DNA from 3 places in the Psychrobacillus sp. 05T411 genome. Region 1 is predicted to be linked to each of the others. Evidence: predicted binding sites of a transcription regulator. Region 1 holds the regulator's gene; each other region holds the start of a gene.
The links. The regulator Rex, encoded in region 1, represses fermentation and respiration genes when NADH is low (regulators of the CRP and FNR family bind a similar motif). The targets are predictions, from matches to a motif close to TTGTGAAATATTTCACAA.
Positions count from the first base shown of each region.

Region 2: the regulator Rex is predicted to act here: its motif matches at 2,204-2,221, upstream of AC1DFT_RS17250 (cytochrome c oxidase subunit 2A).
Region 3: the regulator Rex is predicted to act here: its motif matches at 8,997-9,014, upstream of AC1DFT_RS08505 (AtpZ/AtpI family protein).

Region 1 covers NZ_JBFTLO010000004.1:132,330-142,916, reverse strand. The annotation lists gene AC1DFT_RS04830 (urease accessory protein UreF) at 1-463, shown strand, start outside; gene ureG (urease accessory protein UreG) at 484-1,095, shown strand; gene AC1DFT_RS04820 (urease accessory protein UreD) at 1,097-1,921, shown strand; gene AC1DFT_RS04815 (YugN family protein) at 2,049-2,459, shown strand; gene tsaE (tRNA (adenosine(37)-N6)-threonylcarbamoyltransferase complex ATPase subunit type 1 TsaE) at 2,588-3,040, shown strand; gene tsaB (tRNA (adenosine(37)-N6)-threonylcarbamoyltransferase complex dimerization subunit type 1 TsaB) at 3,037-3,723, shown strand; gene rimI (ribosomal protein S18-alanine N-acetyltransferase) at 3,713-4,174, shown strand; gene tsaD (tRNA (adenosine(37)-N6)-threonylcarbamoyltransferase complex transferase subunit TsaD) at 4,171-5,190, shown strand; gene AC1DFT_RS04790 (ABC-F family ATP-binding cassette domain-containing protein) at 5,593-7,527, opposite strand; gene AC1DFT_RS04785 (redox-sensing transcriptional repressor Rex) at 7,659-8,303, shown strand; gene AC1DFT_RS04780 (lysostaphin resistance A-like protein) at 8,337-9,050, opposite strand; gene groES (co-chaperone GroES) at 9,237-9,521, shown strand; gene groL (chaperonin GroEL) at 9,559-10,587, shown strand, end outside.
Region 2 covers NZ_JBFTLO010000029.1:10,231-20,817, reverse strand. The annotation lists gene AC1DFT_RS17260 (alkaline phosphatase) at 1-1,088, opposite strand, end outside; gene AC1DFT_RS17255 (chemotaxis protein CheX) at 1,586-2,038, shown strand; gene AC1DFT_RS17250 (cytochrome c oxidase subunit 2A) at 2,283-2,405, shown strand; gene AC1DFT_RS17245 (cupredoxin domain-containing protein) at 2,426-2,902, shown strand; gene AC1DFT_RS17240 (b(o/a)3-type cytochrome-c oxidase subunit 1) at 2,904-4,571, shown strand; gene AC1DFT_RS17235 (hypothetical protein) at 4,664-4,861, opposite strand; gene AC1DFT_RS17230 (carboxypeptidase M32) at 5,476-6,975, opposite strand; gene AC1DFT_RS17225 (ATP-dependent DNA helicase) at 7,000-8,895, opposite strand; gene AC1DFT_RS17220 (THUMP domain-containing class I SAM-dependent RNA methyltransferase) at 8,993-10,120, opposite strand; gene AC1DFT_RS17215 (putative bifunctional diguanylate cyclase/phosphodiesterase) at 10,120-10,587, opposite strand, start outside.
Region 3 covers NZ_JBFTLO010000008.1:125,317-135,903, forward strand. The annotation lists gene prfA (peptide chain release factor 1) at 1-53, shown strand, start outside; gene prmC (peptide chain release factor N(5)-glutamine methyltransferase) at 46-903, shown strand; gene AC1DFT_RS08460 (stage II sporulation protein R) at 949-1,482, shown strand; gene AC1DFT_RS08465 (L-threonylcarbamoyladenylate synthase) at 1,551-2,579, shown strand; gene AC1DFT_RS08470 (manganese efflux pump) at 2,917-3,420, shown strand; gene AC1DFT_RS08475 (low molecular weight protein arginine phosphatase) at 3,479-3,919, shown strand; gene AC1DFT_RS08480 (methyl-accepting chemotaxis protein) at 3,921-5,228, shown strand; gene rpiB (ribose 5-phosphate isomerase B) at 5,326-5,763, shown strand; gene AC1DFT_RS08490 (TIGR01440 family protein) at 5,784-6,329, shown strand; gene glyA (serine hydroxymethyltransferase) at 6,351-7,586, shown strand; gene upp (uracil phosphoribosyltransferase) at 8,257-8,886, shown strand; gene AC1DFT_RS08505 (AtpZ/AtpI family protein) at 9,160-9,378, shown strand; gene AC1DFT_RS08510 (ATP synthase subunit I) at 9,385-9,756, shown strand; gene atpB (F0F1 ATP synthase subunit A) at 9,786-10,496, shown strand; gene atpE (F0F1 ATP synthase subunit C) at 10,564-10,587, shown strand, end outside.

The DNA.
Region 1 (10,587 bases):
AAAAATATGGGAATTGGACCGACGTATTACGGTTCAAAACTTAGCTCGTGAAACGCGCGAAGGCACGAACAAAATGGGAGAGAGAATGCTCACTTTAGGCTTAGATTTATATCCAAGCCCTCTCCTGCAAACATATAGACAACGTGTAACAGAAGGTGTGTCATTTGCGCACCCTGCTATTGTATTCTCCATCATCGCTTTTCAGTTGGAAGTTCCTCAAAATATGGGGATTTCAGCGTTTCTTTATTCCTCTATTTCAGGATTAGTTCAAAATGCAGTTCGTGGCATTCCATTAGGTCAAACGGCCGGACAACAATTATTAAGAGAGTTTCAAACACACATCGGGGAAGCAGTTGATAAGATAGCGCTTCTCGAAGAAGACGATTTTGGGGCTGTGGCGCCAGGATTAGAAATATCGCAGATGAAACATGAGCGCGTTAATATTCGCATATTCATGTCTTAATGAAGGGAAGATTATTTATAATGGAACCAATTAAAATAGGAATAGGTGGCCCAGTAGGTGCTGGGAAAACAATGTTAGTAGAAAAACTAACCCGTCATATGGCAGATGAAATCAGTATGGCTGCTATTACCAATGATATTTATACAAAAGAAGATGCTAAGTTTTTAATGACAAATGGGATTCTTCCAGAAGATCGTATTATTGGGGTTGAAACAGGAGGGTGTCCGCATACTGCTATTCGTGAGGATACATCGATGAACTCTGCAGCAATTGAAGATTTGAAAAAACGTCATCCTGATTTAGATTTGATCTTTGTCGAAAGTGGTGGAGATAACTTAGCTGCAACATTTAGTCCGGAGCTTGTTGATTTCTCCATTTATATTATCGATGTTGCACAAGGAGAAAAAATTCCTCGTAAAGGTGGACAAGGGATGATTAAATCCGATTTGTTCATTATCAATAAGACTGATTTAGCTCCATATGTAGGTGCAAACTTAGACGTGATGGCTTCGGATACAAGAGTGTTTCGAGGAAATAAACCATTCATCTTTACAAATCTTAAAGACAATACTGGCTTAGAAGAAGTAATGGATTGGATTCGTAAAAATGCATTACTTTCAGGATTGAAATAAGATGGAAAATTGGACGGGGATTCTACAACTTGTGATGGAAAAAAAGAAAGAAAAAACCGTCACAAAAACGGTGTATTTCCAAGGTGCATTGAAGGTGCTTCGCCCGAACTATCTGGATAATACGGGACAGGCCTGCTTTTTTATCGTGAATCCTGGTGGTGGTTATGTTGGTGGGGACCGTTATCGAATAGAAGTGACGCTGGAAGAACAGGCTGAGTTAATACTCACAACCCAATCTGCTACGAAAGTATATCGAACGCCGACAGCACCAGTTCTACAGGAAACGGAATTTATATTAAAAAAGGGTAGTGTGCTCGAATATATTCCAGATCCCTTAATTGCTTATCGAGATGCGAGGTATAACCAAAACACAGTAATTAGAATGCAAAAAGGATCCACACTTGTTTATACTGATATATTAACACCAGGTTGGTCTCCAGATGGTAAGTGGTTTAAATATGATCATCTGAGGCTTAAGAATGAAATATATATGGAAGACCAGTTGATTGCTTTCGATCATTTAAAATTACAACCTAGTGATTCACAAGTAGATGATATAGGATTTATGGAAAACTTCACGCATTTAGGTTCCATGATTGTTGTGGACGTGCGATGTACAACTAGTTTTCTTAATCAATTGTATGAAGAGTTGGAGAGTCATATCGGGGATTGTAAAATAGGAATGTCGATGCTTCATGAGTCGGGGTTCACAATCCGAATTCTAGCTTCTTCCACGCAACGAATTGAAGAATTATTAGCCTTATGTACTTCCTTTATTCGCCGGGAATGGTTTTCTAAAAAACCTTTGGCATTAAGAAAATATTAAATTACTATCAAAAGACCGATAAAAGGAGTATTTGCTCTTTTTATCGGTCTTTTTACATGTCGCTTGAATTGAATCATTCTTTATTGGTGAAGATAGAACAGAGTATTTAATAAGGAGTGAATCGATTATGTTACAACTAGAAACAGATTTAGAAGGAAAGCAAGCTTACTTTGGACAATTGCGAGATAGCATTCAGCGCTTGGGATATAGTATTGGAGGGAACTGGGATTATCATAAAGGAAGCTTCGATAATGTTTTATGGCGGGAAGCAGGAGAGACAATCTATTTAAGGCTTCCATTTGAAGTACTGGAAGGTGACTTGGATCATCAACAAGCATATATAAGATTTCAAACTCCTTATGTTATTAAGCATGTTGTGAATGTTGGTTTAGATAGGGATGAAAATTCATTATTAACTTCTAGTGGGTTCAATCAGTTCCAAGAACCTCTCGACAAAGACGGTAAAATTGAGGATAAAAATAGATGGGTGCATGCTGGAGAACAGGCCGTACAAGAAATTGTACGTCTCGTGCACTAATGAAAGCAAAATCATTTCGCCATTTCGCGAAGTGATTTTTTTTGCCTTAAGGGCTGTCTACTTACATTCCTTCTACTATTTCTTTATAATAGAAGCAAACAGATAAGTACTTGAAAGGATAGCGACTGATGATATATGAACGTATGATTAATTCGGAACAGGAGACAGAACAGCTTGCTCAGCAACTTGCCGAACTTTTAAAGCCAAGTGATGTGCTTACGCTAGAAGGCGATTTAGGGGCGGGGAAGACAACGTTCACCAAAAGTATAGCTAAAGGGCTTGGAATTACAAGGAATGTGAATAGCCCGACGTTTACTATTTTAAAGCAATATGAGGGCAGACTGCCTTTAAACCATTTAGATGTATATCGTTTAGCGGATAGTGATGAAGATTTAGGGTGGGACGAGTTGTTTTACGGAGAGGCAGTAAGTATTATCGAATGGGCTCATTTGATAAATGAAGACTTGCCACCGGAGCATTTGGCAATTCAAATTCATCGACTAGAAGATGATAAGCGAAAATTTACGTTTACTCCGTTTGGAAAACGATATGAACGATTATGTGAGGAGCTTTTTGAATGATTTGGTTAGGAATAGATACATCCCATACTCCGCTTGCGGTAGCTGTTGTAAAGGATGACCAAGTACTTGCAGAGTATAAGTCATCCCTTAAAATTACGCATTCCATTGGGGCAATGCCTGCAATAGAGGAGTTATTAAAGAAAGCGGATATTAAGCCTAGTGATATTGATGCGATTGCTGTTGCGAAAGGACCGGGTTCTTATACAGGGGTTCGAATTGGTGTAACGATAGGAAAAACACTTGCATGGACCTTGAATGTACCGATTGTTTCGGTATCAAGCTTACAAGCGTTAGCCGGAAATGCACCTTATTTTCCTGGAATTGTTTGCGCTATTATGGATGCAAGACGTGGCAATGTATTCGCAGGGATTTATACGAATGGGGAAGTAGTGAAAGAGGCACATATGTCGCTTGTAGAATTGTTAAAAACAGTGGATGAAATGGGACAACCGGTTTTATTTGTCGGGATGGACGTTAACATACATTGGGAACAAATAAAAGAAGTGCTTGGAGATAAAGTCGAGTGTGCGAATGCGGCATTCTCTTTACCGAGTGCCGCAGTGTTAATCGAACTAGCTAAAAAACAACAACCAACAGAAGCACATACGACCGTGCCCGAATACTTACGCATTACAGAGGCAGAAGCAAATTGGATGAAAGAGCAGAAGAAACATGATAACTAATCAAACCATTACCTATCGAAAAATGACCATAGACGATATCGATCAAATTTTAGTAATAGAGGAAGAAGCATTTCCTGTTCCATGGACAAGAGAAGCATTTGAACATGAAATGACGACGAATTTGTATTCGCACTATATTGTGGCAGAGACAGAAACGAAAGAAATCGTTGGTTACTGTGGAATGTGGGTTGTCATGGATGAAAGTCATATAACGAATGTAGCCGTTTCAGAACGTATGCGGGGACTGAAAATTGGCGAAGGCTTAATGCGTGAAGCGATTCGTGTAGTGTTAGAACAAGATGTTGTCCTAATGACACTAGAAGTACGTGTGACGAATGATATCGCCAAAAACTTGTATTATAAACTAGGTTTCCAAGATGGTGGCATACGAAAAAATTATTATACAGATACACAAGAGGATGCTCTTGTCATGTGGGTGGAGTTCAAATGATAAAAGATCAATTTATATTAGGAATAGAAACGAGCTGTGATGAAACGGCTGCTTCCATCGTAAAAAATGGACATGAAATCATTTCCAACGTAGTCGCTTCTCAAATCGAAAGCCATAAGCGTTTCGGTGGAGTTGTACCTGAAATAGCGTCCAGACATCATGTGGAGCAAATTACGATTGTTATAGAAGAGGCACTGAAGCAAGCTAATATGACAGCAAAGGATCTAGATGCAGTTGCGGTCACAGAAGGGCCGGGACTAGTAGGTGCGTTATTAATCGGCATAAATGCCGCAAAAGCATTTGCATTTGCAAACAGTCTTCCACTAGTAGGCGTGCATCATATCGCTGGTCATATATATGCAAATGCACTTGTGCAACCGATGGAGTTTCCGCTATTGGCATTAGTCGTATCGGGCGGTCACACTGAATTAGTATTGATGAAAGAAGACGGTCAGTTCGAACTAATCGGAGAAACCCGCGATGACGCGGCTGGTGAAGCGTACGATAAAGTGGCCCGAGTATTAAACTTACCGTATCCAGGTGGGCCACATATTGACCGACTCGCTAATGAGAGTGACGGAGCAGTGCCATTTCCTAGAGCGTGGTTGGAAGAAGGATCTTATGATTTTAGCTTCAGTGGCTTGAAATCTGCTGTGATTAACTATCAACATAACGCGGAGCAACGCGGAGAAGAGATTAATCCCAATCATTTAGCGGCAGGTTTCCAAGAAAGTGTTATTGAAGTGTTAACGACCAAAACATTAAGAGCAGCACGGGAATTTAACGTGAAACAAGTAATCGCTGCAGGTGGAGTTGCTGCAAATAAAGGGCTGCGTAAATCGCTTGAAGAAACATTCGAAAAAGAAAACATTCCATTTTACGTGCCTTCGATTTCATTATGTACAGATAATGCAGCAATGATTGCAGCTGCTGGAAATTCTAAGTTTTCTGCTGGAAAAACAAGTGATATGTCGATGAATGGTCGACCAGGAATGGAATTAAATAGCTGGAACTAATCGAAATCCTCTTTTCTTCGACAAGAAAAGGGGATTTTTTAACAGGTATTATTCGACTTGTCAATAGAGAACATTCGTACTTATGCACAGACTGGGGATAAGATGTGCATAAGTTTTGTATTTTCTATATATTGTGTCTCATTTACACACAACTATGTGGATAGTGTAGTTTGAAATCTGTGGATAGTGTGCATAAGTCTGTTGATATGTTGGTATTACTAGATTTTTCTTGTGAATAAGATTGTGGAAAATAAAATCGAGAAAAAAAGTACTTGACCAACATATATAGCTAAAATTCGACATATGATCTTGCAATAAATGGCTGAGCGTGACAAACTAACCTGTGAATATGAAAAGTAACTCTCCACTCACCAAAAAAGGGATTCCCATATAGGAATCCCTTTAGTTTGAAGCTATTTCTTCTAATGATTCTTGTAACTCTAGCCATTCATTTGATAGTTCATCTTGTTTTTCTTTTAACGTATCCAGTTCTATTTGCAATTGTTGTACTGCTTCGTGGTCTTGGAATATTGCTGGATCACAAAGTTTTTCTTCTACGGAAGCTATCTCAGAATCTACTGTCGGCATCTGGGCTTCTAGCTCTTCCAGTTGACGACGTAATTGACGTTCCTTCTTTTTTGCTTCTTTATCAATTGTAGAAGTGTTTGCCTTCACAACAACCGTGTTTTCTATGACGGCATTTTCCTGCGCAAGTTCTTCTAGTTCTTCTTTCTTTTCCAAATAGTAATCGTAATCGCCTAAGAAAAGGGTCGCTTGATCGCTGGATAACTCAATCACTTTTGTTGCAATCCGGTTAATAAAATACCGATCATGCGATACAAAAATAATGGTACCTGGGAAGTCTAGTAATGCATTTTCAAGTACTTCTTTACTATCTAAATCTAAATGGTTTGTCGGCTCATCGAGTACAAGTGTATTTGCTTTTAATAGCATTAATTTGGCTAGTGCAAGTCTTGCTTTCTCTCCGCCTGATAGGGTAGCAATTGTTTTTTGGACATCATCGCCGCTAAATAGGAAGCGCCCTAAAACAGTGCGGACATCTCTTTCGTTCATCAGTGGCCATTCATCCCATAGTTCTTGCAAAGCGGTTTTATTGCCAGTGAGAGCAGCTTGTTCTTGGTCATAGTAACCGAATTGGACGTTTGTTCCATATTGGATTTTTCCGGCTGCATTGTCCAGTTGCTTCATCAGTGTTTTCAGTAAAGTGGATTTCCCAACGCCATTTGGCCCGACAAGCGCAATACGATCTTGCTTATAAACGGAAAACGAGATATTCGAGGAAACTGTTTTGTTTGGATATCCAACTGCCACTTCTTCCAGTCTTAATACATCATTTCCACTCGGCCGATCGATAGAAAATCCAAAAGTTGCCGATTTTTCATCGCCATCTGGGGCATCCATCCAGTCTGTTTTTTCAAGGACTTTCCGTCTGGATTGTGCCATTTTTGTCGTAGAAGCACGTGCTAGATTTTTGCTCACAAAGTCTTCTAATTTTGCTTTTTCCTCTTGCTGTTTCTCATATTTCTTTTTGTCGAGCTCATAGTTTTTTGCTTTTTCATTTAAATAAGCACTATAATTCCCAACATATCTAGTCACGTTATGGCGAGAAACTTCATATACAAAGTTCACGACTTGATCTAAAAAGTAGCGGTCATGGGAAACGATTAAAATGGCCCCATTATAGTTTTTTAAATAATTTTCTAAAAAACTAAGTGTTTGGATGTCTAAATGGTTCGTTGGCTCATCAAGGATAAGCAAATCAGGTTTGCTTAGTAACATTTTTGCTAGGGCTAACCTTGTTTTTTGTCCACCAGATAATGCTTGTACAGGCTTATCGTAATCTTCAGGGAAAAACTGCATGCCGTGTAAAATGGAGCGGATATCCGATTCAAATCGATAACCTCCCGCTTCATTGAAAGCAAGTTGTAGTTCATCATACGCTGCAGTTACGCGTGCATAAGCGTCAGCATTTTCATATATCGAAGGATCTGCCATTTGTGCTTCTAGAGAACGTAGCTCTTTTTCCGAGTCGATCAGATGGCTAAAAATGGATTTCATTTCTTCCCATACGGAAAGCTTCGATTCAAGTCCTGCATGTTGCTCTAGATAACCTAGGCGAACAGTTTTTGGCATAATGATATCGCCGGAATCATACGACATGTCACCGGCAATTATTTTAAGTAAAGTAGACTTTCCAGCACCGTTTCGTCCGACGAGTGCGACACGATCTCGGTCTTGGACTTCTAGCTTTACATTTGTTAATATATCTTCTCCGTTAAAGGATTTTGTTACTTGATTGACTTGTAAAACAATCACGATTATTGGCACCTCAATTCTCTCCTTAGTGTAATAGATAGGGACAAACGTTGCAACGCCCTAGCTTTACAAGGAAGGAAATGTCTAGTAATATAATAACGATTTGTACCAATGAAATAGGAGGGTTTTTCATGAGACCTGAACTTCCAAGAATTMCTCAAGCAACAACGAAAAGACTTCCGTTATATTATAGATTTTTGCAAAGCTTTCATAATGCAGGACATAAACGAGTTTCTTCCCAAGAGCTAAGCGAGGCAATGAAAATAGATTCCGCAACGATACGAAGAGATTTTTCTCATTTTGGCGCACTCGGTAAAAAAGGATACGGCTATGATGTTCCGACACTGCTAGAATTTTTCCGAAAAACGCTAGACCAAGACGAAGCTGCTCATGTAGCATTAATAGGTGTAGGTAGTCTAGGAACTGCATTTCTCAAGTATAATTTTCAGAAAAATCACAATACAAAAATTGTCGTTGCTTTTGACACGAAAGCACCAGTAGAAGGAATAATGAAAAGTGATATCCCGGTTTTTCATCCAAGTGTGATGGAAGCAAAACTGGCAGAGTACGGGATTGAATTAGTAATTGTTACAGTTCCAAGTCGTTCTGCACAAGAAGTTGCCGACCGTTTAGCGAAAACAACTATAAAAGGGATTTTGAACTTTACCCCGGTGAGGTTATCCGTGCCAGATACGATTCGAGTACATACGATTGACTTGTCTGTCGAGGTGCAAACGTTGATTTACTTGATACGAAATGAGCATACAGAAGAATGAATAAAAGCCTTCCAGCAAATGGAAGGCTTTTCTTTATGGTATTTGCGAATAAGTTTCCAAGAACTTTTTAATCGCAGGGCCGTAAAACTGAACAAGTACCACAAACCCATTCAGTAACATATGGGAAATAATCGAAGCTATAATGCGTTTTGTCTTGTAATAAATAAAAGCGAATATAAACCCAGACACCGCATATAGTAGGATGTGCGTAAACTCGAAGTGTATAACTGCAAATGCGATCGCACTAACAAGCGCTGCTACAAAAAAGTTCGTTTTAGGCAATAAAGAACCGAAAATGATGCGACGGAAGATAATTTCTTCTAGTATAGGCGCAAAAATTACAATGGCAAATATCGCGAAAGGAACACTATGTGAAATCTCAATAAATTGCGCTGTATTTTCAGAACCTGGTTCTATTCCCAGCTTAATCTCCAAATTTGCTGCAAAAATTTGACCAAAAAAAACAAGGAAAAATCCAATAATACCAAAGCCGATTGCTCCCCCTAAAGTAGCTTGCTGTCCTTTTAGTGGGCGTAGAAATGTGCTGTCTTTGCGGATAATATACAATGTATAAAAGGTAGCAATTCCCATGCTGATGAACATCCACCAACCGTAAGTGGCGAGCACTGGATCTTGCACATCCATTGTTTGGAGTAATTTATGAAGGAGGGGTACAAAAACTACTCCTGAAAGTTGCATTACACAGTAGGTGATCAAAATGTATAGTGCGGTTTTTTGTTGTTTCATTTGAAATGATTCCTCTCTATATTAACAATCTTCTTTTATTGTAAAGGAAATATAGGAGAAAAGAAAAAGTTAGCCTTCTTACTTGCAAAATGTTCTGTTATTAATTATTATTATAAGTGTGTTAGCACTCAAAGACTAAGAGTGCTAATAATATAAAATTCGACAAATTTAGGGAGGTTGTTTCACTTGTTAAGACCATTAGGTGATCGTATCGTAATCGAATTAATCGAAGTAGAAGAAAAAACAGCATTTGGCATCGTACTTCCAGACTCTGCTAAAGAGAAACCACAGGAAGGGAAAGTTGTTGCTGTAAGTTCTGGACGAGTACTTGATAACGGCACTCGCGTAGAATTGGACGTAAAAGAAGGAGACCGCATTATCTTCTCTAAATATGCAGGTACTGAAGTAAAATATGAAGGCACTGAATATTTAATATTACGCGAAAGCGATGTTCTAGCAGTAATTGGCTAATAAAAAATCGAAACAAAACTTAGGAGGTAACTAAATCATGGCAAAAGAAATTAAGTTCAGTGAAGACGCTCGTAGTGCAATGCTACGTGGGGTAGATAAACTAGCAGATGCTGTAAAAGTAACGCTTGGACCAAAAGGACGTAATGTCGTTTTAGAGAAAAAATTCGGTTCACCACTTATTACAAATGACGGTGTAACAATTGCAAAAGATATCGAACTAGATGATGCATTTGAAAACATGGGTGCAAAACTAGTTGCAGAAGTTGCTTCTAAAACAAACGATATCGCTGGTGATGGTACAACAACTGCTACCGTTTTAGCACAATCAATGATCCGTGAAGGATTGAAAAACGTTACAGCTGGAGCAAACCCAGTTGGAATCCGCAAAGGAATCGACCTTGCAGTTGCAGCGGCAGTTACAGAGTTAAAAACAATTTCAAAACCAATCGAAGGCAAAGAGTCTATCGCTCAAGTTGCTGCGATCTCTTCTGGAGATTCAGAAGTTGGCGAACTAATTGCTGAAGCTATGGAACGCGTTGGAAACGACGGAGTTATCACAATCGAAGAATCTAAAGGATTCACTACTGAGCTTGACGTAGTAGAAGGTATGCAATTCGACCGTGGATACGCATCTCCTTATATGGTTACAGATTCAGATAAAATGGAAGCAATTTTGGACAATCCATATATCTTAATTACGGATAAAAAAATCTCTAGCATTCAAGAAATCCTTCCAGTGCTTGAGCAAGTTGTACAACAAGGTAAACCACTTTTACTAATTGCTGAAGATGTAGAAGGGGAAGCATTAGCTACGCTAGTTGTAAACAAACTACGCGGAACATTCAATGCTGTAGCGGTTAAAGCTCCAGGATTCGGTGATCGTCGTAAAGCAATGTTAGAAGATATCGCTATCCTAACTGGCGCTGAAGTAATTACAGAAGATTTAGGACTAGATTTAAAATCTACAGACATTACACAACTTGGACGAGCTTCTAAAGTCGTTGTAACAAAAGACAACACAACAGTTGTAGAAGGTAACGGAGAATCAGATCGCATCGCTAGCCGT
Region 2 (10,587 bases), on a different contig from region 1:
TTTAAACGGTCTTCATTTAATTGACTCGCCATAAATCCACCAGTAGCCGTTACATTTTTAAGAATCTCCGCTGCCGTGTTTGATGATGTAGCTGAACCAACTGACATTCCACCAGTTTCATGATCTCCTGCAATAATGACTAATGTTTTGCCATCTTGTTGGGCGAATTCAATTGCTTCTTGCACAGCTTCTTCAAAAGCTTTTGTGTCATGCATAGCGTAAGCAGCATCGTTTTCTTCGCCTGCCCAGTCAATTTGACTACCTTCTACCATTAAGAAGAAACCATCTTTATCTAGACTTAAAGCATCAATTGCCGTTTCTGTCATTTCAGCTAAACTAGGCTCTTCCGTTTCATCGCGATCAAATTCAGGAGCAAGTGCGTTAGCTGCAAATAGACCAAGTAATTTTTCTCCTTTTTCTACATTTACGTTTTCAGCATTTTCTAATTGTGCACGTGTTTCAACGAATTCAAATCCATTTTCTTGCGCTTCATCTATTAAGTTTATTTCCGTTTGCTTACCACCTTCTGAAGTTGGTATGAAATAATTTTTACCGCCACCTAAAATTACATCTACACCGCTTTCTTGGATGTATTGGCGGGCTATTTCTGTCTCATTACTACGATGTTCTACATGAGAAGCAAAACTAGCCGGGGTTGCATGCGTAATCGTAGAAGTGGCAACTAGACCGGAAGATTTCCCTGCTTCCTCTGAAGCTTCAAGAATTGTTTTTACTTCGTTTCCTTCTAGATCAAGTCCAATCACACCATTATTTGTTTTTATACCAGCAGCCATCGCAGTACCAGCAGCAGCCGAGTCTGTGATATCTGCATTTGCTGAATAAGTAGTGTACATTCCCTTAATATATGAATCCCATACTGCCTCTTGCCCTTTAAAAATACGGTAATTTGCTGCGTGATTTGCACCAAATCCATCAGGAATCATATAAATAACATTTTCTACTGGTCCGTTCACATTTTGTTTAACTTTTGAAGTAACCTCTTTTTTTGCTGCATCTGCATTACTTAAACCTACTCCTGAAAGAACAAGTCCAGTACTTAGCGCAATAAGACCAACTTTTTTTAACATGAATACCTCTCCTTAAAAAATATTATTTTTGTTGCTATTAATAGTTTATTAGTTATGTATTAATAGCGAATGAAGGAGCGGTAAATGTTCGATGACAAATTTTCAGTCATTTTACCTAAATGAAATTATTGGAAATATTAAAACACACTTCTAAAGAAGTGTGTTTATGGAACATTTAGTAAACCTCAATAAAAATGTATAGAACTATTAGATTTTATCTTAACAAAATTTACATTCAGAATTTTCTGGATTAACATAAATAATTATTTTGGTTGGGGAGCTATGGAACGTAATACATAAGCTGTTATTCCACTAAATAAGAGAACAGTGGAACCAATAATCAAAGCTAACATGAAAAACATCCTCTCAAATGCATTTGAAATTCATTCTCATTTACACAATAACACATTAATTCACCATTTTCTACATTTTTCTATTCTTTTTTACTGGTATTCATGTTAAAATTGAACTATATGTATGATTAGGAGGGGAAAAAAATGAGTGCTTCGAAGCATATACAAACTATATTAAATGGAACTATACAATCTTTAAAATCTGTTATCCCTCTTCCAATGGATATAAAGTCCCCTTCACTTATGGTACAACCTTTTGAGCAAAAAGAAATGGGTGTCCTAATAGGTATTATTGGTGATATTAAAGGTAGGATTATTATAGATTCAACTTCTAATTGTTTCTCTGGAATCGGAGCGACTATGTTCGGAATGCCTTTAGAAGGCGAGATGCTTGAATCGTTTACTGGTGAACTTGGCAATATGATTGCAGGTAATTTATGTACGTCCGTAGCCGCAAATGGAGTGGAAATTGATATTACTCCCCCTACTGTTATAGTTGGAACAACGAGATTATTCGGATTCCAACATGCCTTCAAATTACCTGTCGACATTGATGGAATTGGGAATTTAACGATTATTTTAACTATCGATGAATAGCAACTACAACTAACACAGAAGAACTTTCTACTAAGGAAGTTCTTTTTTTGTTGAAAAAATAAATAACTGACTTTTCTTTTAATAGTGATCATTAATCTGCATTCCGGGTATACGAAAAATGGGATGATACATTCTTCACAGTTAATTCACATAATCGCGCCATATGTGTGATTTTTATCACATCCTCTATTTAAAAATGTATTTATGATATAACTATACAAAACAAATATGGGAGGTGAAAAAAATGTCGAAAAAACGGGAGAAAGAGCCTGATTTAAAAGGTACGCTTTATTCAGTCGGTTTCCTCGGAGCATTTATATTAGTTACATGGTTCATGGCATTTTACTTATTTATTGATCGATTTTAATTTATTGGAGGTATACAACTATGCATATTCATAAATACGAAAAATGGTGGCTCACATTTGGAATTGGCTCCCTCGTTTTATTTTTAGTTATTGTTGGATTTAGTGCTTTCCATTACGGTTCCCATCCACCGAGTGCAAAAGTCTATGTAGATCCTGAGCGTGTCGATGAAATTGCACCATTTAACAAACCAGGTGTTCATAAAGTAGAAGGGAAAGATTGGGACTACGAAGTTGTTTTTGTCGCATCTGCTTTTTATTATAATCCACCTGAAATTGAAGTTCCACTTGGCTCTAAAGTTAAGTTTATTGCAACAACAAAAGATGTAGTACACGGTTTCCAAGCAGCTGGAACAAATATTAATATGATTCTAGAACCTGGTTATGTATCGGAATATGTTACAACGGTTGATAAAGCAGGAGAATATTTAATATTATGTAACGAATACTGTGGAATTGGACATTCTTCCATGTCGTCTATGCTAAAGGTGGTAGAGTAATATGGCAACTATAGCCGAAAAAACAAAAGATTTCATACAAGTAGATAAAAGAGATGGCAAATTAGCTCTAGCACATGTTTACGTCGCTTTCATCGCACTAGCAATTGGAGGCCTTTGTGGTTTATTACAAACATTAGTGCGTTCTGGAACGTTCACACTACCATGGGGAATTGGCTATTATCAAATATTAACGATTCACGGAGTACTTTTAGGTCTTATTTTAACAACATATTTCATATTTGGTTTTCAAATTGCTGTAGTAAGTAGAACATCCGGTACATTAACAGATAAACAACGCTTGCTAGGTTGGATTGGTTTTTGGGTCATGACCATTGGTACTACTGCATCGTCTATTATGATTTTACTGAACGAAGCTTCCGTATTATATACATTTTATGCACCATTACAAGCACATTGGATTTTCTATGCAGGGCTAGCATTGGTAATCGTCGGGTCTTGGATCGGTGGAGCAGGACTAATTTCGAAATATGTAGAATGGCGTAGAGCAAATCCGGGGCAACCAAGTCCATTACTAACTTTTATGGTTGTCGTTAACCTAGCTATGTGGATTATTTGTTCCTTAGGAGTAGCAGTCGAAGTGTTATTCCAACTATTACCATGGTCTCTAGGTTGGGTAGATAAAGTAGATGTATTGCTTTCTCGTACATTGTTCTGGTATTTCGGTCATCCGCTTGTTTACTTCTGGTTATTACCAGCATATATGGTTTGGTATGCGGTTATTCCAAAAATTATTGGCGGGAATATTTTCTCTGATTCTCTTGCTAGATTATCATTTATGCTATTCTTACTTTTCTCTATTCCTGTAGGGTTCCATCATCAATTAACAGAGCCTGGAATCAGTTCTTTTTGGAAGTTCTTACAAGTTGTATTGACATTGATGGTTGTCATTCCTTCCTTACTAACTGCTTTCTCGATGTTTGCAACGTTTGAAATTCGTGGTCGTGCACTTGGAGGAAAAGGTGTTTTAGGTTGGTTCAAAAAATTACCTTGGGGAGACGCACGTTTCTTTGCACCCTTTATCGGAATGGTAGCATTTATCCCTGCTGGTGCTGGTGGAATTATTAATGCTTCACACCAAATGAACCAGTTAATACACAATACCATTTGGGTAACGGGACATTTCCATTTAACGGTTGCAACAACTGTTTTGTTAACATTCTTCGGTGCAGCATATTGGTTAATCCCTCATTTGACTGGTAGAGTAATGACGAAACAAATGAACAGATTAGCAATTATTCAAACCATTGTCTGGACTTTCGGTATGTCCATTATGTCAGGAGCGATGCATATTGTTGGGCTATTCGGTGCACCAAGGCGTTCAGACTTTTCTACTTACGGAGGATCTGCACAAGCTGCTGAATGGATCCCTTATCAAATAGCGCAAGCAGTTGGCGGTACTATTCTATTCATCGGGATCATTTTAATCCTTTATATAGTAGCGAATTTAATCTGGTTTGCTCCAAAAGGAGAAACAGAATTTCCAGTCGCGGAAGTTTCGGAGCATGCAGAAAAAACACCAATGGCACTTGAAAATTGGAAGATTTGGCTAACAATCTGTATTGCATTAATCTTGTTTGCTTATACGGTTCCTGTTATCGAAATAATTCAAAATGCGCCGCCTGGATCTAAAGGATATAAATTGTGGTAATGAATAAATCTTTGGCATAATAACGAACACATAAGAAACGCTAAGATGCAAATATCTTAGCGTTTTTTTATGTGTTCATTAATCATGCAGTGTTAGTTATAACTTTTAATAATCTTCCCTACCCCGAAAGCAATTGAAAGGATTAGTAGTAGTGAAAAAAATAAAGCCCAAATACTACCTTCCCCAAACAAAGCAACTAATACAACACTAAATGAAGGGACACCTAGGCCGTATAGCAATGGTAATCCAATTGCCGTAGCAAGAACACCCATGACAATGATTAATAGCAATGATCTTTCTCATTTGCTCACAAAATTCACCTCCTATGCTAATACATTAACATAAAAGTAATAATTATCTGATTAATAAATAGATTGTGATTACTATACTATGTAAGGCTAGTATGAGAATTCATAGGCGGAGAATTTCCTGCTAATGTATATGTAGGAAGTCTAAGAAGCGAATATAAGCGGAGATATTCCGACTAATTACTCAAAATAAGACAAAATCCAAAGATTTGGTTAATATAAGCGGAAAAACTCCCCTTATTTTTAAGGAAATATGGGTATTTCCCAATTAAGCCGGAATTTATCCGTCTATTTTTTATACACAGAGAAATCAATATAAAGTTTAACTTAGCCTAACCATCTATTTTTTTGTATATCGATTTGTAAGTAAAAATGTAGTATATTGTGCTGTGGTACACTGGCTATTGTATCCCCACTTTATAATATACAAATTGCACTATAAATTCTACCAAAATAATTATGAGAATCCCTTTATACCAACAAAAATAGACCTTCAAATTACCATACAATTTGAAGGTCTATTTTGCATAACATTTTTAATGCTTGCGATAGGAAACGGAACTCGTTCGCCCTAAGCTTAGTTCTCTTTTTCTTAATTAAAGTTGGTAGATCCTCGTATACTTTTCTTCTAAATAATCTGCGAGGTAATTGCCGTTAAGCCCTTCCCCTGTTGCATCCTTCAATATTTCAAGCGGTTTTTTCAACGCTCCATATTGATGCACATTTTGTGTAAGCCACGCTTTAATTGGCGACAAATCGCCTTTTTCAAATAGCTCATCAAAATGAGGGATGTCTTTTAACATAGCTGCTTTAAATTGAGAAGCGTACATATATCCAAGGGCATAAGATGGGAAATAGCCGAAGCTTGCTCCAGCCCAGTGTACATCTTGTAAAATACCTTCCGCATTTGTTTCTGGTCGCACTCCTAAATATTCTTCATATTTAGCATTCCAGATTTCCGGTAAATCTTCTACTTTTAAATCCCCATTAAATAACCCTTTTTCAATTTCATAGCGGATCATTATATGCAGTGCATATGTCAGTTCATCTGCTTCAATTCGTATTAAAGAAGGCTTTACTTCATTAATAGCACTTAAAAAGTCTTCCATGGAAACATCGCCGAACTGCTCCGGCGAATAACTTTGTAGTTTTTCATAATTCTGTTCCCAGAATTTCGGATTACGCCCAACAAAGTTTTCATAAAATAGTGATTGCGATTCATGAATTCCCATAGAAGCGCCACCAGCTAAAGGAGTTCCAGTCAACTCTTCGCTAACATTTTGCTCATAAATAGCATGCCCGCATTCATGAATCGTTCCAAATACTGCCGAACGGAAATCGGACTCATCGTACTTAGTTGTAATTCGAACGTCTCCACGATTTAAGCCTATCTCGAAAGGATGCACAGTCTCATCTAGTCTTCCAGCATCAAAATCATAGCCTAGTTGTTTTAAGACATCTAAACTAAATGCTTCTTGTTTCTGTTTATCGAAATGTTTAAATAAGAAATCCGTTTTCGGTTGGTTAGGTGAATCCGCAATTTTCTTTAGTAATGGAACGATTCGGCTTCTTAGCTCTCCAAAAACTCGATCTAATACTTCCGTAGTCATCCCTGGTTCGTATTGATCCAGTAAAACATTATATGGGTTGTCGTCTTTAACTCCCCAATAGTTCACAAACTGCTTTAATGTTGCCACCATTTCTTTTAAGTAAGGCATGAACATATCCCAATCATTCGTTGCTTTTGCTTCTTCCCAAACGGATTCAGATTTGGATTGTAAAATAACGAATTTTTTATATTCTTCTGCAGGAATTTTCTTGCTAAGATCATATTGTTTTTTAACTTCTTCAAATACACGATTCGTCACTTGATCCGCTACATTTAACCTAGGCTCCAATTCGTCTAATAACCCTTTTAGTTCATCGGAAGTAGATAAATTAAACACATCAGTAGCAAGTACCCCTACCACTTCTGAACGTTGATCTAGCCCTTTTTTGGGAGCTCCCGTACGCATATCCCAATATAAAACCCCTAAAGCTTCGTTATATGCACCAATTTTCTTCACATAATCTAAAAATTGTTGTTCGACCGTCATTTCAAATCCCCCTTGTAATGAAAGTTATATATTTGTAGGTAAAATACCTGTAAATCTGCTTTCCAGTTTCGCTTCATCTTCATTAAGTAATAGATGAATTTCCCCATGGTCACTTGAAGTACGGATTAGACGACCGATTCCTTGCTGCAATCTTAACAGCATAAATGGTAATTCTACTTCCTCGAATGGATCATTCGAAAATGATCGTTTTGCATCAAATAATGGATCTGCTAATGGAAATGGCAAATCATAAATAATTACTCGCGTTAATGCTTCTTGTGGTAAATCGAGCCCTTCCCATAAATGGTATGAGCAAAGAGTTGCGAAATCGCCATTTTGAAACTCTTTTACGATGGTTGAAAGCTCACGATCTCCTTCAAATACGATATTCGCGGTAGAAGTCGTACGAGAGCGGAATTGCTCCATAGCTACTTTCGATTTAAATAATATTAATGTTTGTTGCTTATTTTCTAAAAGTGCATCTACTTGTTTTACTTTATCATCTTGACTTGATGGATGTGTATAAATTTTCATCACTTCATCATAATCAAACGGTGATTCCACCGAGAATGATTGGAACTTTTCAATACCTAAAGAATCTGCAACATAGGTAAAATCTTTTTCAATCGATAAAGTAGCAGAAGAAAAAACGATTGGTAATTGAGAAGTGAATAATTTTTCGTGCAAAATATCTGTAACTAGGCGAGGCATCACGATTAGCGTTTCATGTCCATCAATGATTTCTAGCCACTCTACGCCATCCCCTTTTTCCGTAAATAAACGTAAAGAGAATGCATACTGCTCCAAAAACTCCTCTACCATTCGAAGTTCATATTCAGGAATTGTAAATAGCTCCGACTCAAACACAAATTCTTCTAGCAAATCATCCGTAATACGAATCGCTTGTTTGCATATTTGAATAAGTTCTGGTGTTTTTTCGATTTTCATTCGTTCGCTTTCTTCTTCCGTGCTGTTTTTTCTTAATATGCCAAAAATACGGTCATGCGTTTCTTGCAATACTTCCATTAAATTCAATGTTTTTTCACGAACTCCGTCTACCATCACGCGTTCTAGTAATTGAATTAGTGTTTCACTTTGCACTTCGTATGTCAACGCCTTTTGCGCTGCATATTCAAGTAAATGCCCCTCATCTAATACAATCATCGATACATCGGGTAATAGTGGCAATTGTCCTTCTCGCACGCGAGATTCTTTTGTCCAAATATGCTCCATTAGAAACTCATGCGAACAAATGATTAGATCCGTTGATTCTCGATAGTTTTGACGATGGATTGTTTGACCACAGCGATTTCGAACATCACATACCATACATTGTTGTGTCGGATGATAATTTACTTTTTGCCAGTCGGCATCACTTACACCAGGAAACTGGCTGCGTTCGCCGTATGGATAAATTTTTTGAAGAGATGAATGCCCATATACGAAATCGGGAATTTGATCTTCAATCTCTTCTAAAAAGAAATCATTATCCCCGTCTTTTTGTGCTTCCTCTAAACGTTTCAAGCATAAATATTGATCGCGTGATTTAGCTAAACGAACGTCTATGTTAATATCTAAATAATTTTGAAGTTTAAAAATATCCCCGGCTTCTTTTACTAATTGCTCGATCAGCGTTTCATCGGCACAGGCGATTAAAGCCGGTTTGCCTGTATATCTTGCATATGAAATAGCAGGTAGTAAGTATGCAATTGTTTTGCCTGTACCTACCCCAGCTTCCGCAAATAACACATTTTTTTCTTTTAATGTTTTCTCAATTTGATAGGCCATGAAAATTTGTTCGTCTCGGCATTCAAATCCTTTTTCGGGTAATTCATCATATAGAACATCCCCCATCCAATCTCCTAACGACTCGAAGAAAGAACGATCTTTTGATAGTTGAAATGGTAACGCATTTTTCATTGTAAAACTCCCTACTTCCCTCAATTTTGCCTTCGCATCTAAAATCCAATATGGGAAATAACGTAAAAGAAAGGGAGAACCAAGTCTCCCTTACTTTTTAAGAACGTTTACCCCAAAACTGATAATAATCTGTTCGGATAAAACCATTAAATAATTTCCGCTTTTTCGTCGCTTTGCTGCCGTATGCATTTTCGAAGTTTTCCATAGAAGAAAGCATATAAACGGACCAAGATGGATATTTGCTCATCAAATGACCTAAATCACTAATGACTTGCTCAATTTCTTCAATTTCCCCAATACGTTCTCCGTAAGGTGGGTTCCCAATCATTACTCCGTCTGTTAAAGATGTAGAAAAATCACTTGCTTGCATTTGCTTAAAAGTGATTAAATCAGCAAAGCCTGATTCAAATGCGTTTTGCTCTGCTATTTGAATCATTTTATGGTCGATATCGGTACCGATGATTTGAAGCTCTTGGTCATAATTGGCAAGATTTTCTGCTTCATTGCGTACTTCATCCCAAATCGTTTTAGGCATCCAAGACCAAGCTTCACTATGAAAATCGCGATTAAAGCCTGGCGCAATATTTTGACCAATCATCGCTGCTTCAATTGGGATCGTTCCTGATCCACAAAATGGATCTACGAATGGACGACTAGGGCTCCATTTAGAAATTTTCACAAGTGCAGCTGCTAGCGTTTCTTTTAAAGGAGCTTCCCCTTGGTCTTGGCGGTAGCCACGTTTATGAAGTCCTGCACCACTTGTATCTATTGTAATCGTCGCAACGTCTTTTAAAATGCTAATTTCGAGTTTGTAGGTTGCTCCAGATTCATCTAAAAATCCGATTCGTTTATAGGCAAGTTTCAATCGCTCTACTATTGCTTTTTTCACAATTGCCTGGCAATCGGGTACACTGAACAAAGTAGATTTTACGGATTTCCCTTGTACTGGGAATGCTGCATCTACAGGTAAAAACTTCTCCCATTGAATGGCTTTTGTCCGTTCAAAAAGTTCATCAAATGTTTTTGCTGGAAACTGAGCCGCTACGATTTTAACTCGATCTGCGACACGTAGCCAAATATTGGCTTTGGCAATTGCTCGCTCGTCTCCTTCAAAATACACTTTCCCATTTTCCGTTGTTGTTTCATATCCTAATGCTTTTACTTCATCGGCAACGATGGATTCTAATCCCATTGCGGAAGTTGCTACTAATTTAAATGTTGTCATTATATAGTCCTTTCTTGCTTATGAATTTCCCAAAGTTCCAGAAAATCCATTAGTTCTGAACTGGGAATTGGTTTACTGAAGTAATATCCTTGAATGATATCACAGTCCATTTCTTTTAAAAGCTTCAGTTGGTCTTTCGTTTCTACACCTTCTGCTACTACTTTAATATGTAATCTATGTGCCATTAAAATAATGGAATCTACAATAGCCTGTGTATCTTGCAAAGATACAATTTGTTGGATAAAACTACTATCAATTTTTAAATAGTTTAGAGGGAAGCGATTTAAATAACTTAAGGAAGAATACCCTGTTCCAAAATCATCGATGGATATTTTGAATCCCATACTTTTTAAGGTGATCAATTTATTGACGACTTCTTCTGCTTCCTTCATTACCGTTCGCTCCGTCAGCTCTAACTCTAGTTGCTGTGGACTACAATTATGCTGCACAATGATTGAATTTATACG
Region 3 (10,587 bases), on a different contig from region 1:
TCGTAGAAGACCAAGCGGAAAAATTAGAAAGAATGAATGATACGAATGTGTAACACAAATTATGAGGCCCTCACCCGGGCTTCTTCTTTTTTAGAAGCAAATAACCGGGAACAAGGAGTCGCTCGTTTTTTATTGCAACATGTCCTAGGAAAAAGTTATTCACAGTTAATGCAAGACTTATATGAAAACATATCCACAGAAGATTTTCACACATTTTGGGCATACGTGGAAGAAAGTGCAAAAGGGCAACCATTTCAATATATTATCGGGCAAGAAACGTTTTATGATCGAAACTTTTTAGTAAACGAACATGTATTAATACCTCGACCTGAAACAGAAGAGCTAATAGAAGAAGTAATAAAACGAATGAAAAAACTATTTGGTGCACAATTTGCACCGAAAGTAGCGGATATTGGAACTGGTAGCGGCGCAATTGCTATCACGATCAAAAAAGAAATGCCAGATGCAAAAGTTACTGCAACGGATATTTCGCCCCAAGCATTGGAAGTAGCCACGCAAAATGCACAAAGGTTAGAAGCAAATATTATATTCAAACAAGGGGACTTACTTGCCCCTATTGCAAATGAAAAATGGGATATCATCTTATCGAATCCACCTTATATAGCAAATGAAGAAGCGGAAGTCATGTCCGATACAGTACTAAATTATGAACCACATCTTGCTTTATTTGCCGAAGAAAATGGCTTGCAATTGTACCGAAAAATGACGGAACAGCTTCCGCAACTAATGAATATTCCCAGTTTCATAGGTTTTGAGATAGGATATGCTCAAGGTCCTGCGGTTCAAAAAATGCTTCAAACCGCATTTCCGGAAGCGCGAGTAGAAATTATAAAAGATATTAATCAAAAAAATAGATTTGTTTTTTGCACAATCGATGTATAAGTTATGAATCTACTGGTAACAATGTTCCTAAGGGAGGAATGTTACATGTTACCAGATTACGAGATAAAAAAAGCACCGCGACTTAGCGGGCAAATAGATGCAGTTATTTTCTTTATATGGATGTTGTTACTCATCCAATTTTGTTTGTTTTTTCTTTTCCAACCAGGAGAAGAAGCGGAAGGTATGCGTTTTCGATTAATCGCCAATAGTAATACAGTTCAAGATCAACACATAAAAGAAGAAGTAAAAAGTGCAATTGAACCAATTTTAATGAACTATACACAAAACCAGCAACAAACATATAGCGAATTAGAACAAGTTGTGGATAAGTTATCAGAAAAGTTAAACGAAGAGATTCATATATCCACAGGCATGGCACTATTTCCGCCGAAAGTATGGAATAACGGGATAACTTCCCAAACAAATGTCGAATCGATTGTCATCTCGATTGGGCAAGGACGTGGAGATAACTGGTGGTGCTCACTATTTCCTAAGGTTTGTTACAAAGAAGATGTAGAAAAAGAAGAAAAGCCTAAGTTCTGGGTGTGGGAATGGCTAAAAAAGAAATTTTCCACATAACTATCCACAAAATTCAGAAAGTTATCAACAATATGTGGACAACTTAGGAAGAAAGGAGAAAATACGACATGAAAACAGAAATTGCGAGTGTGGATAACTTGTTGAAAAAAGAATTTAGTTATACACAGGCTGTGGATTTATTAAAATCAGGAGAAACGGTTGCTTTTCCGACTGAAACGGTATACGGATTAGGTGCAATTGCAACAAGTGAATCTGCTGTTTCTAAAATCTTCGCAGCAAAAGGCAGACCGCAAGATAACCCACTCATTGTGCATATTGGATCAAAAGAAGAGTTAGATGCATTTACACAAAATGTTCCGAATTTAGCTAAAACATGTATGGACATTTTTTGGCCGGGAGCACTTACACTTGTATTACCGATTAAAACTAATTCGCTTGCTAAAAATGTAACAGCTGGTTTAAATACAGTCGGCGTTCGTATGCCGGATCATCCCGTAGCACTTGAATTATTAAGACGGTTAAAACAACCGGTTGCCGCTCCAAGTGCCAATAAAAGCGGAAAACCAAGTCCGACAAAAGCGATGCATGTGTATCACGACTTAAACGGGAAAATCCCCCTAATCTTAGATGGCGGAGCAACAGGAATTGGATTAGAGTCAACCGTTTTAGATTTTACGGCAGAAGTGCCAACGATATTACGCCCAGGTGGAGTAACGAAAGAAATGCTCGAAAAAGTAATCGGACAAGTAAACGTGTCTCAACTTACAGATGCAGTAGAAGCACCCCGCGCACCAGGTATGAAATACGCCCATTATGCACCTGATGCTCCTGTCTATTTAATCGAAGCATCTACCGGGAAAGTCGAGCAAGCTATTGAACAAATACATAATGATCAGAAGAAAGTAGCGCTAATCGCCACAGATAGTTTTCAGCTAACAAAAGCGGACTACTATTTTTCATTAGGACAAGAACACCAACTAGAAGACGCTGCCCACTTACTTTATCAAGCACTTAGAAGCTGTGATGAAACAGACGCAAACATAATATTAGTCCCTATATTTTCAAAGCAAGGTGTCGGAACAGCTATTATGAATAGACTTGAGAAAGCATCTAATGGGAAATGGTTTGAAAGTTAACTACTGTAATAACGTACTAGGTACTTTATGTATAGGTGCTTTTGGAGAGCTTTGAAAGGAACGAGTTCTACACCATTACCGGGATTTCTTGATGTGTAGGGATGCGACAAAGTCGCATCCCTACACATCTTTTTCGGTAATCGTGTGGTGATCATTCGTCCGTCGCTCTCCAAAAAATCAAACGGTAATGGTATAGCAATAAGTCTGTCCAAGACCTCCGAAAAAGATACGAAGCAGATTTTGTTGTTAGAGAGTGCTTGCTCTTTTGTTAGCAGAGTGTATTCTCTTCCATTCTTTTGCATACATTTAATTATGCAAACGGACGGGGGAGATTTTTTTGTGGCGTGAAATAATGGCAGGTGCACTTATGTCAGTAGATGTACTCATTTTGTTTTCGCTCGTTCTATACCGAAAGCAAATTTTCACATTAGCAGCGTGGGTAGCTTCTTTACATATGCTATTTCCGTTAATCGGTTATTATGCGGGAACGATAGTACAAAACTATTTGCAATATGCAAGCCCTTATTTATCTGGATTTTTGCTGATGCTTGTTGGATTACAAATGGTTTTAGCAAGGTCCCCTAAACAGGTGCCATTGCTATCACCTTATCTACTAGCTATTGTGGCGAGCATCGATACCTTTTCAGTAAGTATTTCATTTGGTATGCTTAAAGCAGAAAAGTTTCTATTCATATTAAGTTCAGGTATATTTTCTTATTTGGCTGTATTTATTGCACAGAAAGTCATTTTTAAACATACTTTTTTAAATCGAGGGCTTATTATGAAGTTGGCAGGAGTAGCTATTTTAGTATTAGGAATTATAATTTTACGAAATATTTAACAATTTATAAAAATGTTTGTAGCTAAATAATATATACTAGAGATGAGGAAATATAACGATGAATATTTTGTTTGTTTGTACGGGAAATACTTGTAGAAGTCCAATGGCAGAGGCGATATTAAAGGCCCGAAATGTAGAAAATCTAAACGTCCGTTCCGCAGGTATTTATGCGATGGATGGAGGAGAAATGTCGCGTAATGGGCAAATGATCTTAGATAAAGAAAATATATCCTTTACTCATAAATCAGCTGCGATGAATGAATTATTGATCGACTGGGCAGATCTCGTGCTTACCATGACAGCATCACATAAACAAGCAATTATTTTTGCGTTTCCACAAGCTATATCCAAAGTATATATGTATAAAGAATTTGTGACACCTGAACATGTACAAGATGTATCTGATCCCTATGGAGGCGATTTACATACATATGAGCGCACGTTCCATGAACTACATACACTTACAGATGAACTAGTGAAAAAACTCCAGGGGGATTAGGATGACAACAGAAAAGAAGCGGTACTCATTTGGAATTCAAAAAAAGATTGTTTTATTTGTTACGATTTTAGCAGTTGTAACTTATACAACAAGTGCGGTGTTCATCAATTTTATACAACCGCTAATAGTTGAAGATGCAACAAAATCGCTTAGCTTCGAAATCGGCATGTATGCACTAGGCGTTATCTGGTCCGGGATACTTGCATACTTTTTCAGTGGACTCATTATTAAGCCATTATTTAATTTGGAAAAAGTAGCGACCCTTGCCTCGGAAGGTAAAATCGGTGTAGATGTGGAAGTCCCTCAATCAAAAGATGAAATACAGTCTGTTTCGATCGCTTTTCAATCGATGCTTGTCAATTTAAGAGAAATGGTTCAAAGCATTGAAGATAACTTTGAAAAAACAAATAATACGGTGCAACAATTATCACAACAATCTTCTGATGCTTCTGAGCAGGCAGAAGCGATTGCCCAAACGATTGCCCAAATTTCTGAAGGGGCTGAACATTCTGCAGTTGCAGTTCAAGAAACGGTGGAATCTGTGGAAGATGTTCGAGTACTAGCTTCCCAAGTAAATATGCGCGCCGAAAAATCAAACGTACAATCTGGAGAAATGATCCGTGGTTTAGCGCAAACTACCAAAGTCATTCAATCGCTTGTAAATGGTATACAACAAGTTGCTTCTGGAAGTGAAGCGGCTTTAGTGAATGTAAAACAGCTAGAAGTAAACGCAGGGAAAGTGGAAAATATTATTCAATTAGTAGGCGATATCGCAGCCCAAACGAATTTACTCGCATTAAATGCATCCATAGAAGCTGCTCGTGCTGGGGAACACGGAAAAGGTTTTGCAGTCGTAGCGGAAGAAGTGCGTAAACTAGCAGATGAAAGTGGCAAAGCGGTGCAAGGAATTTCTGAACTAATCATCGCTATTCAAACAGATGTCCAAACGGTTGTCCATCAAATGACCAACCAAGTAAATTTCGCAGTAGGAGAAGCAAAACGTGTTTCCGAAACGAATGAGGCTGTAGAAGGAATGTCCCATAAAATCCATGAGATGGCGGAATCTGTTATAGAAATTTCTTCATTGGTGGAAAATCAATTAACCAATATCGAGAACACTGCACGTCAATCACAAGAAGTAGCTGCGATTGCGGAAGAAACGTCTGCAGGAGCAGAAGAAGTGAGAAGTGCAACAGATGAACAAGCACGATCAATTGAACAAATTGATCGCTTATCGTTCGGATTAAAGCAACAATCGGAAGAGTTATTTAAAGTTATTTCGCAGTTTGACAGAAATTCGTCAAAATAGATCTTATAAATACAATTCACTTCAAGTGAATTGTATTTTTTTTTGCGGATAAATGGTATGATGAATGGGAGTACTAAAACAGAAAAGAGGGAACAAATTGAAAATTGCAATTTCTTCTGATCACGGCGGAAATAATCTTCGCAAGGAAATTATACAACAATTAGAAGAGCTCGGACTTTCTTATGAAGATTTTGGTCCTACGAGTGACGATTCTGTTGACTATCCTGACTATGCAATGCCAGTAACAGAAGGTGTTGTAAGTGGGAAGTTTGATCGTGGTATTTTAATTTGCGGTACAGGCATTGGTATGTCGATTGCGGCAAACAAAGTAAAAGGGATTAGATGTGCATTAGTGCATGATGTATTTTCGGCAAAAGCAACTAGATGCCATAATGACTCGAACGTCCTTGCAATGGGAGAACGAGTAATAGGTCCAGGTCTTGCAAGAGAAATCGTTGTAACATGGCTTGCACAAGATTTCGAAGGCGGTCGCCACACGCGCCGTATCGAAAAAATTTCTGCATTAGAAAATTGAGCGTAAAAGGGGATTTTCAGATGGAAGCACAACATTTGTGGAAAGAACAAATCGAACAGCTTCTCCTGGAAGTGGAGCAGCAAATCGACTTACACGAAGACGATCTTTTTGTCATCGGCTGTTCAACCTCAGAAATTATAAATGAAAAAATTGGTACTGCAGGCGGTTTAGAAGTGGCAGGGGTTTTATTTGGTCCACTAAAAGCATTTGCTATGCGCAACAAAGTGCATTTAGCTTTTCAAGGATGCGAGCATATTAACCGCGCGCTTACGATGGAAAGAAAAACGCAAAAGCTGTATCGATACCCGGAAGTTTCGGTTATTCCAGTTGTTCGCGCAGGTGGCTCCATGTCAGCCTATGCGTACACACAATTCCAAGACCCAGTCGTAGTCGAGCATGTGAAGGCGCATGCCGGCATTGATATAGGACAAACCCTTATTGGTATGCAGTTACAACCTGTAGCTGTTCCAATTCGCGTGTCCACAAAACAAATTGGGGGAGCAGTCGTGACGATTGCCAAAACACGTCCGAAACTAATTGGTGGAGAACGTGCATTTTACGGATGATATCAGAGGAGGAAATGAGAAGTGGAGAAAATTTTAGCACAAGATTCAGCAGTATACGAGGCTATGCTGGCAGAGAAAAAGCGTCAACAAGCAAATATCGAGTTAATCGCATCTGAAAACTTTGTATCCGAAGCAGTAATGGAAGCACAAGGTTCAGTGCTTACCAATAAATATGCAGAAGGCTACCCAGGCAAACGCTACTATGGTGGTTGTGAGCATGTAGATGTTGTAGAAAATATTGCTCGTGACCGTCTGAAAGAAATTTTCGGAGCAGAACATGCAAACGTACAACCCCACTCTGGATCACAAGCGAATATGGCAGTTTACATGACGGCTTTACAACCAGGTGACACAATTTTAGGGATGAACTTATCACATGGTGGGCATTTAACGCATGGTTCCCCTGTAAACTTTAGTGGAATCCAATATAATTTTATTGAGTACGGTGTGAGTAAAGAAACAGAACTGATCGACTATGAAGAAGTTCGTGCCATTGCATTAGAACATAAACCGAAAATGATTGTTGCTGGAGCTAGTGCATACTCACGCGTTATCGACTTCGCTAAATTCCGTGAAATCGCAGACGAAATTGGAGCTTACCTATTTGTGGATATGGCACATATTGCAGGTTTAGTTGCTGCGGGACTTCATCCAAATCCAGTACCACATGCACATTTCGTTACATCAACGACACATAAAACATTACGTGGACCACGTGGTGGATTAATCCTTACAACAGAAGAATTTGCAAAGAAAATTGATAAAACAATTTTCCCTGGAATCCAAGGCGGTCCATTAATGCATGTTATTGCTGCAAAAGCAGTTGCATTTGGTGAAGCACAACAACCAGAATTCAAAGATTACCAAGCGCAAGTGATTGCAAATGCGAAAGTCCTAGCTGATAGTTTAGTAGCAGAAGGTCTTCGTATCGTATCTGGTGGTACAGACAACCATGTAATGCTTGTAGACGTATCAGCAATTGACCTAACAGGTAAAGTGGCAGAACATGTGTTAGACGAAGTTGGAATTACAGTGAATAAAAATACAATTCCATACGAAACACTAAGTCCATTTATCACTTCAGGCGTTCGACTAGGAACACCAGCGGTAACTTCTCGTGGATTTAAAGAAGAAGAAATGAAAGAAATTGCTTCTATCATCGCAAAACTTTTGAAAAATCACGAAGACGCGGATGTCATTCAAGAAGCAAAAGAACGCGTTGCAGCATTAACTAATAAACTTCCTTTGTATAATTAATATGAAAATTTGAAAATAAGCTACCTTTTATAATAGAGAGGTAGCTTATTTTTTGTGTATTGGTAAACTATAAAATTCAAAATATAAGGATAACCTTTTTCAAGTGAAAAAATGCGGCATTCTTTATATTGAATGTGATATAGGGATGGGGAAGGATGTCAATTTATTTTTGTGCAACATATTAAGTGGTGCGCGCTACATTATGGTCTAATTGCGCAATGTTTATAAAAAAATGGTCACAGTCAAGGTCGTTTCATCACGAGTCAACTTGCTATTATGAGAAAATGGTTGCTTTCACCGGCAATTTGGTTGCTTTCATGCTGTTTTGATTGCTTTCGGACTAGAATTGGTTGCTTTCAATGATCGGTTGGTTGCCCTAAGCCATTTACTGGGTACGCGCAATTAAAAAATGGTTAAAATATCCATTTCCCGGCGGGTCCGCTCGGAGAAACAAGCAATTACCATTGAATTTCCCAACAGAGTGCAGAAATCCCAGCGGACCCTAATCGAGCTATGCAATCTCCGTTCATCGGTCAAAAATCATATTTTTACAAACCCATGGCGCCCCTGAAATAGACGCAATATTAAAACATGCTATTAGTAGTATGTTACCTGCATTATTTGTTATAATTAATAGAATTTCAAATAAAACCACGAAGGAGACAAAAATATGCCGAAAGTATTCGTATTTGATCATCCACTTATTCAACACAAACTCACATATATCCGCAACATTGAAACGGGAACAAAAGAATTCCGTGAACTTGTGGATGAAGTGGCTACACTAATGGCCTTTGAAATCACACGTGATCTTCCATTAGAAGAAACAGAAGTGGAAACACCGGTACAAAAAACAAAATCAAAAGTGTTAGCTGGTAAGAAAATTGGAATCGTTCCAATACTACGTGCTGGAATTGGAATGGTTGACGGTATTTTAAAATTAATTCCTGCTGCAAAAGTTGGACATGTTGGACTATACAGAGATCCAAAAACACTACAACCCGTAGAATATTACGTGAAGCTTCCAGCAGATGTGGCAGAACGCGATTTCATTTTAGTAGATCCTATGCTTGCAACTGGTGGATCTGCAATAGAGGCAGTTAACTCCCTTAAAACCCGTGGTGCAACTAGCATTAAGTTTATGTGTTTAATTGCAGCTCCAGAAGGAGTAGAAGCGTTGCAAAATGCTCATCCGGATGTGGATATTTATATCGCTGCACTTGATGAAAAATTAAACGATCATGGTTATATCGTTCCAGGGCTAGGTGACGCGGGTGACCGTTTATTTGGTACGAAGTAATAACCTTCCCTTCCTTAAGGGGAACCATAGACACAAAAATAAACATTTGGCAAGCAAATAATAGACTCATTTTTCTTAAATTTGACAATACCATGTCGAAGTAAATCTAATTGTGAAGTTTCTCACATTTAGCAATTGACATCAATTTGCCCCTATTGTATGCTTACAAAGGGTAACAATGATAGGGGTTTCATGCTCGGAACGCCTGTCGTATCAACTTTCTACTAGATTCACAGTTTTTACTTTATCAAGAAAAACGTGGGGATTCTTTTTATGCGTCAGACAAGACGTCCGTTACAAGGGATAGCATTATATTCTGCGATTCTCTCACAGCTTGTAGGTTCTATATTAATAGGAATATTCACAGGAATGTGGATAGATAAAACATATGGAACCACTCCAGTTTTTTTAGTAATTTGCTTACTACTCGGTCTTATGACTGGTATATTAGCGCTTATTACTACCATTCGAAAATATGATTCAGGAGACTAAAGAACAATGCTAGAAATGCAACGTATTTTTACGAAGCAGAAGAAATACATATTTTTTTTGCTCGCAGTATATGCGCTAGGTTGGGGACTCACCCCATATTCGACAATATTTGCAGGCTTAGCACTAGGTTCATTATTTGGTCTGTATAATTTCTGGATTCTAGTACGTAGAATGGAGAAATTTGATCGTGTGTTATCTGGTGAAAAAGGACGAGCAGGTTTAGGTACTGTATTCCGCTTTGCATCTGGTATTGCAGCCGTTGCAATTGCACTTGCCCTTCCAGAGTATATTCATCTTATTAGCACTGTGATTGGTTTAATGATTCCCTATGTTCTACTTCTTGTAGAACGTATTATGTTTCATGCAAGAAATCAGTAATGAGTATGTGAAAGAGAGGTGAATGAATCGTGGAACATAAAAATCCAGAATTTGTGTTTCTAGGGATGCACGGTAACTGGTCCAACATTTTAATGCTAGCAGTTACTACACTCATCGTATTTTTGATCGCATACATTGCGACAAGAAACTTGAAACTGAAGCCAACTGGTATGCAAAACTTCATGGAGTGGATTATGGACTTCGTCAAAGGCATTATCAAAAGTAACTTCGACTGGCAAACTGGTGGACGATTCCATATTCTTGGAATTACATTAATCATGTTTATCGCTGTAGCGAACGTACTAGGACTTCCGTTTTCTATTTCGTATGACGGAGTACTTTGGTGGAAATCTCCAACAGCAGATCCAACAGTAACAATGACACTTGCAGTAATGATTCTTCTATTAACGCACTACTATGGTATTAAAATGAAGGGATTATCGGAATACGGAAAAGACTTCTTAAAACCGCTTCCATTCCTATTACCTTTAAAAATTATTGAAGAATTCGCAAATACGTTGACACTCGGTCTTCGTCTTTACGGAAACATCTATGCAGGAGAAGTTCTATTAGGACTACTTGCAGGTTTAGCAACAACTGGTATTTTCGGCTTTGTTGGAGCAATTATTCCAGCAATGGCATGGCAAGGTTTCTCCCTATTTATCGGTGGAATCCAAGCGTTCATTTTCGTTATGTTAACGATGGTTTATATGTCGCACAAAGTGTCGACAGACCATTAATATAACTGCTTAAATTTAAGCAGAAATTATTTAAAACAAAACAACATTCCAAGGAGGAAATTAAACAATGGTAGGTTCAGTTGGTCTTTTA